One region of the Bacillus sp. NEAU-Y102 genome, then DNA from elsewhere that is predicted to be linked to it. Evidence: riboswitches for the same ligand, from Rfam matches in the RefSeq annotation. Region 1 holds a riboswitch; the other holds the start of a gene.

Region 1 (5,963 bases):
TTATTTTTTGCGTATTCCTTTTCAACAGCCCGTTCGACAAGCTGGGAATCTGTACGAAAAGAGACAGTGCTATAATTATGCTCGATGCAATATTTTAATGCTAGAAGTAAAGCGCGGTATTCTGCTTCATGATTGGACATTGTTCCAAGTGGTAATGATAATTGTACAGGTGGCTGAACGCCTTTAATAAACACTCCTGCACCAGAAGGACCAGGATTTCCTTTTGATGCACCATCAATATATACTTCAATCAAAATGAGAAACCTCCAAATTATAAGGTTATCCCCTACTTAAATATTTTTTTGAAGTAGGGGATAGAGTAGTTATCCGATTGTGATGCTGTAACGACATTTAAATGTTTCATTCGCTTGTAAAGATTGAATTCCCTTTTTGTCCTTGAAATCTTTTGCTGGATTTACTTCATCAGCGATTCCATACCAAGGTTCAATACATAAGAAAGGTGCGTTATCCCCTGGTGTCCATACGCCGACAAATGGGAAGCCATCAAATTCTACTTTTACAAATTTATTATGTTTATGAGAACGAATCGAAATTTCATTCGTATTCATATTTTCAAAAATAAGCGCATCATTTTTGAATAAATCATATGTAAGTGGCAATTCAGTTGTATTTTCAGCGATTAATTGCTTTTTGTTTGAAAGGTAAGGTCCTTCTAATACGCTTGTTTCTAAGTGTTCCGAACCATTAAACGATAAGTGATAATCTGTAAATGATTCACCATCCAATAAAGGGAAGTTGAATCCAGGATGTGCCCCAATTGAGAAGAACATCTCTTTAGAAGTAGGATTGTTTACTTCATATGTTACATGAACGCTTTGTCCTTCTAGCTCATAAGAAACGAGTAATTCGAATTCGTATGGGTATTTTTTTAACGTTTCTTCATTATTAGTAACGATATAAGTGATCTTTGTTTCACTTTGTTCTTTCACAGAGAAAGTAAGATCACGAGCGAAACCGTGTTGTGTTAATGAATATGGTTTACCGTCTACGTAGTATGTATTATCTACTAATCGGCCGACAATTGGGAACAAAATTGGTGCGCGACGTCCCCAATATGTAGAATCACCTTGCCATAAATATTCTGTGTTGTCTTCTTTTAAGCGAACGCTTTGTAATTCTGCACCTTTGTCAGAAATGGAAACAATCACTTTTTCATTTTGGATTGTTGCTATCATGAAGTGAAACCTCCTAAATCTTTCATATGTTTCATTATACGTTGTCTAAAAGAAAAAAGGTAGTTCATGATAGGAATCTATTGACGAAAGAGGGGCTACCACGTAAAATATAATCTTGTTGCTAAAAAAAAGAATAACGTGGTTCGAAACCATCCCACGTAAAAAAACTAAGGAGATTTTGTCATGAATATTAGAACTTTAGTCGGCAATGGTATTTTAGCGGCATTATATATTGCTGTTTCTATGCTTATTCAGCCATTTGGCTTTACGAATGTACAATTTCGTATTTCAGAGATGTTTAATCATCTCGTTGTATTTAACAAGAAAGCAATTTACGGAATTGTATTAGGTGTATTTTTAACGAATCTCTTTTTCTCACCTATGATCGCTTATGATTTAGTATTTGGAGTAGGGCAATCTATTCTTGCATTAGTTGCAACGATTATTTCTATGCGATTTATTAAAGGTGTTTGGGCTCGTATGATTTTTAATACGGTTATCTTTACGATTACAATGTTTATGATTGCAATTGAACTTCATCTTGCATTGGGTTTACCATTTATGTTGTCTTGGTTAACATGTGCAGTCGGTGAATTTGTTGTAATGGCCATTGGTATGCCTGTAATGTACTGGATTAATAAGCGAGTACAATTTGAAAGATTTATGTAATAGATGAAAGAGCTATTCCTATAGGGATAGCTCTTTTTGTATGTAATCATATTGAATATAATGCTGTGACTCTAGATAAAATATAATAAAATAAAGTGAGGCTTTCATTAGCTGGCTACATATAAGAAGTCTTATATAAGGGGAATCTAGTATGAAATATAAAATTCATTGGTTGTATAAAACGAAGCGAGGATTGCAGACGGAATTAACAACAGATTATATGAACATAGAAGAAATACTTCAATTTGCAGAGGATTTTGAGAAAACAGGAAGAGCTAAGGAACTTTTATTTTACGATGAAATGGATGCAGAATGGTCATTAAAGGAAATGAAAAAACTGAGTAAACAAGTAGAGGAAGAGCCCCAAGAAATACTCGTTTATTTTGATGGGGGGTATGATGTGCAAACGAAAGAAGCTGGCGTTGGTATATGTGTGTACTATAAAAAAGGAAATACAAACTACCGCATTCGCCGCAATGCATATATAGAAGGTATAGATGATAATAATGAAGCGGAATATGCATCACTATTATACGGTATGAATATACTCGAGGAATTAGGGATTAAATATGAAGCAGTTACACTTCGCGGAGATTCTCAAGTTGTATTGCAGCAATTGGCGGGAGAATGGCCTTGTTATGATGAGCATTTAAACCATTATTTAGATCAAATTGAACAAAAGGCGAAGCAAATGAAATTAAAACTTGTATGTGATCCGATATCTAGAAAACAAAATAAAGAAGCACATCAATTAGCAACGCAAGCATTAGAAGGGACAGTCATTGATAGTCATAAAGAAATAACCGAATAGAGAGGTGCAAAGGTGGATAAAAAGCAACTCATTACAGAGGTAAATGACTTATTAGAAACATATTGTGAAGGATGTTTCTTGCGAGAACATAATCGAAAGACAAATAGTAAATATTATGCACATTCATTTTGTATAAGACAATGTACAGTTGGAGAAACATTGAAAAAGTATGGAGAACAGTTGTCATAAAAAAACATCCAGAGAAAATTCTCTGGATGTTTTTTAGTGCTTTGCTTCGTTTAATTGCTGCTCGCATTTGCTTAGTTTCTTTTCCTCGTTCATTAAAAATGGTTCATCTAAATCTACTGCAACAGATTTCATAATTTCAAGCTGTGAGCGAGCTGCTTCTACTGCAGTAGTGGCATGCTCTAATGTGTCTGGATCCATTGAAATTGTTGCAGAACCTACCATCTTTTGTGCTGTTTCTACACGGAATTTTACTTCTTCAAAATCATTTACTTCTGATCCCATTAATAATTCCTCCTTTGTATAGTGCGCATTTTACATAGTTTTTGCTCTGTAAAACGGAAATATACAAAGGAATAACAAAGAAGGTTACCAAGTAAGGTAACCTCCTGTTATATGTTGGATTAAAGTTTTACTACGTTAGCAGCTTGAGGTCCACGGTTACCTTCAGTAATGTCGAAAGATACTTCTTGACCTTCTTCTAAAGCTTTGTAGCCGTCTCCTTGAATAGCAGAGAAATGTACGAATACATCGTCAGCGCCTTCCATTTCGATAAATCCAAAACCTTTTTCGTTGTTAAACCATTTTACTTTTCCTTGCATGTTACAATTCCTCCTAAAAGCGTTTACTATTTTCATTTAGTGAAATTCATTTAAAGAAATAATATAAACTAAAAATGCTATATTCTTGAATATTCTGCTAAATGATTAATTTAAATATACACGAATTGGGAGAATTTAGTCAAGTAAGCGGTTTTATTTTTTATATTTTTAAATAATTTTCCAATCAAATTTTTAAATAGGTATAGGACAGGCCGAGTATGTAATATTCTTAATTGAATGCTATACATAACGAGGTGAAAGAATGAATAGGTCGTACTTATTAGATAATGAAGGAATGAGAACGAGAACCGACATACCGGATTGGGTTGCAAAAGAATTTGAGATTTTTTCAAGTGTCGTGTTAGAACCAACTTTTCCATGTTATTTCGGTTTAACAGCTTTGAAAAAGAATGAACTTCGTTATTCATTTCTTTCTCATAATGATTGGAGTCATTTGCCGCATACAATGTTATCTTTTTTAGAGTTAATGAAAGAGAGGCCGATTGTAAGAAGGGGCTTTTTCCTTTTTGTAGAACCGGAATGTGAAGAACGATCACTCGAATATTACCGTGATTCCTTTTGGAAAGTGTTACAGTATTTACATGAAAACGATAATCAAGCATGGCCAAAGCAAATTCCTGAGGATCCAGACCATTATTTATGGGAATTTTCATTTTGTGGTGAGCCAATATTCGCATTTGGAAACGCGCCAGCTTATAAACAACGAAAAACTAGACATTTAGGGAATTCTCTCGTTATTGGGTTTCAACCACGCACTATTTTTGATGGATTAGAGGGGGATCGTCCTAAAGGAGCATATTCAAGACAAATGGTCCGTGAGCGAGTTGAAAAGTGGGATCAATTGCCGAAACATCCTAACATTAGTCATTATGGTGACCCAGAGCATCGTGAATGGAAACAATATTTCATAGGAGACGATGTAGAACCAATAAAAGGGAAATGTCCTTTTCTTCATAGGATAGAAAAGTAAGAGCCATCACCTAGATGGCTCTTTTGTATATTTTGGATAAAAAAGGGTATTTTATTATGAAAGCTAGTCCATTTTTTCAAATTACATCATTAACTAGTAGTAAAGAGAGTAGAAAGGATAGAGCGATGTTTGGAGCAATTATACAGCAAATCGTATTAGGTATTTCATTAGCTGCACCAGTAGGGCCGATTAATATTGAAATGTTAAAACGAGGAATTGAACGTGGGTTTTGGCATGCTTGGGTTGTTGGAATTGGTGGAATGACTGCAGATGTTTTATTTATGCTTCTCATTTATTTCGGTTTATCTTCTGTGTTTATGTATACATATGTACAAGCCTTCATGTATTGCACGGGTTTTTTCTTGTTATTTTATTTAGGATTTCAAAGTGTAAAACAAGGAATTTCCCACTCAAACATGGAATATAAAAAAGAAGAGGTAGGTGGTCTTAAGCAATCGTTTATGGCAGGATTTTTAATTGCGATATCCAATCCATTAAATCTTGTTTTTTGGTTTGGTATATACGGAAGTACACTTAGCTCATTACTTACGAAGGTAACGAAACAAGAAGCTTTTTTGTACAGTCTTTGCATTATTGCAGGTATTATTTTATGGAATTTAAATATTGCTTTTTCTGTACATTTTGGAAGAACTTTATTAAAACCAAAAGCGCTTGGCTACATAACAGCCGGAGCAGGTATTATTTTAGTAGGTTACTCTATACATTTTGCATACAAAGCTTTACAGTTGTTCACATAAGATTGAAGGGGAGATTTTTATGTATCGAACCACTATTGACGGAAAAGAAATTATAATTACGTTAGCGCCAAAAATCCGAAAAGAAATTACTGATAGAAATCCACTATATGAAGCAGTATTTCATAATGCTGCAAGATTGCTACAAACAAAGCAACCGACGTTTGCAGTAAATCATCAAATATTTGGTCTCATTATTGGAGAAGTGCAAAGAGGAGAAGTAACAGTGTTTGCAGTGGAACATATTATTCCGAAGCAAAATATATTTGGACCAAACAATTTTTTCTCGGCAATAGAACAGCAGGCAAATTTGTAAAGTGAATAGAATAAGAATAGAAAAGAAATAGTCGTAACGATATGTTGCGGCTGTTTTTTTGGAAAAGGGGGAAACAAGATGAAGAAAGTGGGGAAAGAGTTCTTTTTACAATATGATATCGTCATTATGTATAGCATTCTATTTATTTTCATTATTATTTTAAAAATGCAATTTTTAACGTGGTTTGGCATGTTAGCATGTATGTTTGGGATTGTTTTCTATACACTGAATGAATATATGACACATCGTTTTTTATTCCATATAAAGCCACCTAAAAACACATTTCTATTAAAAATGTTAAGAAGATTACATTATGATCACCACGTATATCCAGATGATTTAAAACTTTTGTTTTTACCTGTATGGTTTAGTATACCTAGTTTTACTATATATTTACTTATAGCATATGGTATTACAAAAAGTGTTACTATTACACT
Region 2 (5,963 bases), on a different contig from region 1:
CATTACATATGTTGTAGATAAGCTGGAGAAAAAGGGATTAGTAAAGAGAATCCCATGCCCGAATGACAGACGTGTTATTTACGCGCAATTAACTGAGTCTGGCGAGAACTTTATTGCTTCTATTTTTCCGGGGCATGAGAAAGTTATACATCAGTCTTTTGAAATGTTAACGAAAGATGAAAAAGATGAATTACTTGATCTATTAAAAAAAATTGGGAAGTATGAAAAATAATAATATGTTCCAAAGGAGCTTTGGATAAATAAATCCAAGGCTTTTTTATTTGCAATGAACTCAGGGTAGTAACTGCCGAATTTTGTTGAAAATTAAGAGGGAATTCGGGAATACGTATTGAATTATAGTAAAGGTATGTAATGGAGAGGAGGCTCGTTCATGTCATTTAAAGACTATGAATATAAACGCCCAAATATTGAAGAGTTAAAAGAGAAATTTACTGTTGCTTTAGAGAAGTTTGATAACGCAAAAACTGTAGAAGAACAAAAACAAGTCATTCATTCAATTAATGAAATTCGCAACGATTTTGGTACAATGGGAAACCTTTGTTACATTCGCCATTCTGTTGATACGACGGATGCTTTTTATAAGGAGGAGCAGGATTTCTTTGATGAATTCTCTCCAGTTGTACAAGGATATGGTACAAAATATTATAAGGCACTCATTAATTCTCCATTTCGTGAAGAATTAGAGGCGTATTATGAAAAACAATTATTTGCTCTAGCAGAATGTGATTTAAAAACATATTCAGATGAAGTCGTGAAAGATTTACAATTAGAAAATAAATTATCGTCGCAATATACACAGTTATTAGCATCTGCAAAAATTGACTTTGCTGGAGAAGAAAGAACGTTATCGCAACTGATTCCGTTTATGCAAGGAAAAGAAAGAAGCGAACGTAAAGCAGCAAGTGAAGCATACTACGGATTTTTAGCTGGAAATGAGGAAGAACTAGATCGTATTTATGATGAGCTTGTTAAAGTGAGAACGAAAATCGCAAAATCTTTAGGTTTCAAAAACTTTGTTGAACTTGGATATGCAAGAATGTACCGTACAGATTATAATGCGGAGATGGTGGCTAATTACCGTCAGCAAGTGCTGGATTATATCGTTCCCGTTACAACGGAATTAAGAAAGCGACAACAAGCACGTATCGGTGTAGGGAAGTTAGCTTATTACGACGAAAACTTTGAGTTTGCTACAGGGAACCCAACTCCAAAAGGAGATGCGGATTGGATTGTTGATCATGGAAAGACGATGTATAAAGAGTTATCGGCTGAGACAGATGAATTTTTCAATTTCATGCTAGATAATGATTTATTAGATTTAGTTGCGAAAAAAGGAAAAGCTGGTGGCGGATATTGTACATATATTGAGAATTATAAAGCGCCATTTATTTTCTCAAACTTCAATGGAACATCTGGTGACATTGATGTATTAACACATGAAGCAGGTCATGCTTTCCAAGTATATGAAAGTCGTAAATTTGAAATTCCAGAATATAATTGGCCAACATATGAAGCGTGTGAAATCCACTCTATGAGTATGGAATTTTTTACATGGCCATGGATGAAGCTATTCTTTGAAGAAGATGCAGATAAATATTACTTCTCTCACTTAAGTTCAGCACTTCTGTTTTTACCTTATGGCGTATCAGTTGATGAATATCAACATTATGTATATGAAAATCCTGAAGCATCACCTGAAGAGCGTAAGACAGCATGGCGTAACATAGAGAAGAAATACTTACCGCATCGTGATTATGAGGATAATGATTATTTAGAGCGCGGTGGTTTTTGGCAACGTCAAGGGCATATTTATAGTTCACCTTTCTATTATATTGATTACACGCTTGCTCAAATTTGTGCGCTACAATTTTGGAAACGTGCAAGAGATAATAGACAAGAGGCGTGGGAAGATTATGTGAATCTGTGCCAACAAGGTGGAAGTAAATCGTTCTTAGAATTAGTAGAAGTTGCAAATTTAACATCACCATTTGCTGAAGGCTGTGTGAAAAGTGTTATTACAGAAATTGAAGCATGGTTACATGCGATTGACGACACAAAATTGTAAAAAACATGCGCTTTTTTTCACATGTTTAACATCGACATAATGGGAAAATGATGAGATAATAAAAGAAAATTCAGAATACTAAAGAGGTGTTTCTAATAAGGAGCACCTCTTTTCACCAACAAAAGGGGGGAACAAGTATGCTTCAATCTAATATGGATGTGAGTTTAGAAAGTTTAGTAAACTCATTACAGTCTACCCGAAGCACGCTATTATCAGAAATTGAAATGTTAAATGATACAGAAGTGAATGTAAAGCCACGCCGTGATAAATGGAGTATTACTCAAATTTTACACCACTTGCATTTAGTTGAACAATCTGTCACGTCTGCCCTTGTATATGCTTTACAAAAAAACGAAAGAAACATGACTCCATTTAAAGACCTCCAACTTACGCTTGATCGCACACATAAACGAGAAGCTCCTCAGCAAATGCAACCAACAGAAACTTTAATGAAAAAACAGCAAGGAATTCAATTACTAGAACATTCACGACAAGAACTATTACACGCGCTTCATAGTGTTATAGATGAAAAAGATCTATTTGAAAATGGATTAAAGCATCCTGTTTTTAATGATCTGAATTTGTATCAATGGGTTCAATTTCTTGATTTGCATGAACAAAGACATCTTACGCAGTTAAAAGAGGCGAAACATGCAATTTTGCAACGCTAAAGTGGAAGAAGTGGGAAACCACTTCTTTTTTGATATGTGCATAGTTTTCTTTCTTATTTTGGAATACTACATGGAGAAAGAAAAGAAGGAGTTGAAAAAATATGTCTAAGAAGAAGCGAGAAGAGGAGCGCGCCTGGAAAGCGCGTAAAGAAAATCAACAACCGCACGGAAAAGTGAAAGCTTTTGCTGAATTAGTTGAAGGAACAGAAAAAACGTGATGATTATTTCATCACGTTTTTTGTATGAGTGGAAAAGTTAATAAAAAGGTTGTACCGATTCCTTTTTCACTTATAATATCAATTTTTCCGTTCATAGCTTGAACAACACTGAATACGACCATCATTCCAAGTCCAGTGCCTTTTTCTTTCGTTGAATAGAAAGGCGAACCAAGACGTTTTACTTGTTCTGAATCCATACCGATTCCTGTATCTTTTATATATAACTGAATATGCTTATGATCAGGAACTAATGTGAAATAAAGATCACCGCCTTTTGGCATAGCCTCAATGCAATTTTTTAAAATATTTAATAAACATTGATTTAGTTTTTGTTTTTCTCCAGCGATAAAAAAAGAAGTGCTTTGCTTTATATAATGAGTACGTACATTTGTTAAATTAGCAAGCGGTGTAATTAACGACAATGCATGTAGTAATTCTTCTTCTAACTGTAATGTTTGTTCTTTTTCAATGCTTGGTTTGGCAAAAGTTAAATAATCTGTAAGAACATGATTTGCTTGTTCGATGCCGTTAATGGCAATGTCGATATATAATTTTCGTTCCTGCTCAGTGCATGTATCTGATTGTAACAGTTGTAAAAACCCTTTCGTTGAAGTTAATGGATTGCGAATTTCATGAGAGATAGACGCTGCCATTTCACCAATTAAATGAAACTTTTCAGCATTTATAAGTTCGTTTTGGAGACGAACTTGAGTTTGTAATATGTGTAGTAAATATAAAATTAGGATCGTACCAAGCATTGAACATAACTCATATACAATAATATGCGGTATATAATCAGTCTTATTTGTAACCTTTGAAAGAAAGAAAGGTATCCAACTAAATCCGTATGTGAGACTGTAGATAATAGCAAGTGTTATTTTTATACGATTAGAAGTTCGATTGAAAAATTTATATGTTAATAGTAGAACAATAAATAGAAGAACAGAACCGATAAGAGATGGGAAAACACCTACCCCACCTAATAGTAAGCGATATATGTTTAATACAACTAAGATAGAACCACCAGCAATAGGCCCTCCCGTTAATGTACCGACAATTAATACAATATGGCGCATATCAAATTGAAAACCATTATTTGTTTTTGCTGCAAATGTAATACAGAGTACGGTAGCGAGGCAACACAATACAATAAATATAGCTGAATTTAATTTAGGAGAGCGTTTCCCTTTTTGATTCCAAAATAAATGATATACGAGCATTGTAATAAGGATGAATAATATATTTAAAAAGAGATAAATAATAAAGGATTTCAGTGGGATGCCTCCTCTCTTCTTATATTAAATTAATCATACTATAAAATGAAAGAAATGAAATAATAAATAGCGGAAAAATCAGAAATTTTTACGCTAGTATACAATATGTTACAATAAGCTGTGTCAATGAAAGAAGAAATTCCGTGCACCGCGCGGGAGAGGTTCGCGAACTCCCTCTATAAAAAACTATGGAAACAACAATATCCTTAGGTATTGTTTTGTTTTTTTATTGTGACAGTTCAAGAACGTTCTTTCTTCTTATTTATAGTAGAGAAGGAGAATGAGTGAAATGAAAAAAGAAAAAGCAGTTGTTGTTTTTAGTGGAGGACAAGATAGTACAACATGTTTATTTTGGGCAATAGAGCAGTTTGCAGAGGTAGAAGCTGTAACGTTTAATTACAATCAACGTCATAAGCTAGAAATTGATTGTGCAGCGAAAATTGCAAAAGAGCTAGGAATAAAGCATACGGTACTAGATATGAGTCTATTAAATCAACTTGCTCCAAATGCGTTAACGAGAACGGATATGGAGATTACACATGAAGAAGGTGAATTGCCATCGACATTTGTAGATGGACGAAATTTACTCTTCTTATCATTTGCTGCTGTATTAGCAAAACAAGTTGGAGCACGTCATATTGTAACGGGTGTATGTGAAACTGATTTCAGTGGTTATCCAGATTGCCGTGATGTGTTTGTGAAATCGTTAAACGTTACTTTAAATTTATCCATGGATTACCCGTTTGTCATTCACACGCCACTTATGTGGATTGATAAAGCTGAAACATGGAAATTATCAGATGAACTTGGAGCATTTGAGTTTGTTCGAGAAAAAACATTAACATGTTATAACGGAATCATTGGTGATGGTTGCGGTGAATGTCCAGCGTGCCAACTTCGTAAAGCAGGATTAGATACGTACCTACAAGAACGCGAAGGAGCGAACAACTAATGGATAATTTCTTTGGATTTCGCATCGTAGAAAATTTGCAAAAAATGGACAAGGATATTCAGCGTAAACAGCTCAAATACCATAATAAAAGAGTAATGGTCAGCAAGGAATTTACATTTGATGCAGCACACCATTTACACTGTTATGAAGGGAAATGTAAAAACTTACATGGTCACACATATAAAGTTGTATTTGGAATTAGTGGATATGTAAATGAAATAGGACTTGCAATTGACTTTGGTGATATAAAAGAGATTTGGAAGAATGAAATCGAAATTTATTTAGATCATCGTTATTTAAACGAAACGTTACCTGCAATGAATACGACTGCTGAAAATATGGTCGTTTGGATTTATGAAAAGATGGCAGAGGCACTAACTAAAGAGAATCGAGTGAACGAATATAAAGGAGCTCGCGTAGAATTTGTTCGTCTATTTGAGACGCCGACTAGTTATGCGGAAGTAAGACGGGAGTGGATGCTCGATGAGTAAAATCCCTGTCTTAGAAATATTTGGTCCGACTATTCAAGGTGAAGGAATGGTTGTAGGGCAAAAGACAATGTTTATCCGTACGGCTGGTTGTGATTATAGCTGCGCTTGGTGTGATTCTGCTTTTACATGGGATGGATCAGCTAAAAATCAAATTAGACAGATGACAGCAGAAGATATTTGGGATGAGCTTGTTGCAATTGGAGGAGAAAAATTTTCTCATGTTACGATTTCAGGCGGGAATCCGGCATTGCTGAAAAATATTGAGTTTCTT

The links. Region 1 has a riboswitch for preQ1 ahead of ACYFX0_RS15925 (QueT transporter family protein). Riboswitches for the same ligand answer to the same signal wherever they lie in the genome.
Region 2: it holds a riboswitch for preQ1, as region 1 does, so the genes downstream of both, queC (7-cyano-7-deazaguanine synthase QueC) here and ACYFX0_RS15925 (QueT transporter family protein) in region 1, are expected to answer to the same signal.

The regions. Positions count from the first base shown of each region.
Region 1 covers NZ_JBTWFK010000005.1:377,671-383,633, reverse strand. Annotated here, with positions in the region: gene ACYFX0_RS15935 (reverse transcriptase-like protein) at 1-254, opposite strand, end outside; gene ACYFX0_RS15930 (aldose 1-epimerase family protein) at 324-1,196, opposite strand; PreQ1 riboswitch class I at 1,329-1,373, shown strand; gene ACYFX0_RS15925 (QueT transporter family protein) at 1,380-1,865, shown strand; gene ACYFX0_RS15920 (ribonuclease H family protein) at 2,017-2,676, shown strand; gene ACYFX0_RS15915 (zinc-finger domain-containing protein) at 2,689-2,865, shown strand; gene ACYFX0_RS15910 (DUF2564 family protein) at 2,899-3,147, opposite strand; gene cspB (cold shock-like protein CspB) at 3,267-3,464, opposite strand; gene ACYFX0_RS15900 (YqcI/YcgG family protein) at 3,727-4,455, shown strand; gene ACYFX0_RS15895 (LysE family transporter) at 4,470-5,213, shown strand; gene ACYFX0_RS15890 (hypothetical protein) at 5,233-5,526, shown strand; gene ACYFX0_RS15885 (sterol desaturase family protein) at 5,605-5,963, shown strand, end outside.
Region 2 covers NZ_JBTWFK010000002.1:192,381-198,343, reverse strand. Annotated here, with positions in the region: gene ACYFX0_RS07480 (MarR family winged helix-turn-helix transcriptional regulator) at 1-232, shown strand, start outside; gene ACYFX0_RS07475 (M3 family oligoendopeptidase) at 392-2,086, shown strand; gene ACYFX0_RS07470 (DinB family protein) at 2,224-2,757, shown strand; gene ACYFX0_RS07465 (DUF6254 family protein) at 2,859-2,975, shown strand; gene kinB (sporulation sensor histidine kinase KinB) at 2,987-4,195, opposite strand; PreQ1 riboswitch class I at 4,402-4,445, shown strand; gene queC (7-cyano-7-deazaguanine synthase QueC) at 4,539-5,201, shown strand; gene queD (6-carboxytetrahydropterin synthase QueD) at 5,201-5,692, shown strand; gene queE (7-carboxy-7-deazaguanine synthase QueE) at 5,685-5,963, shown strand, end outside.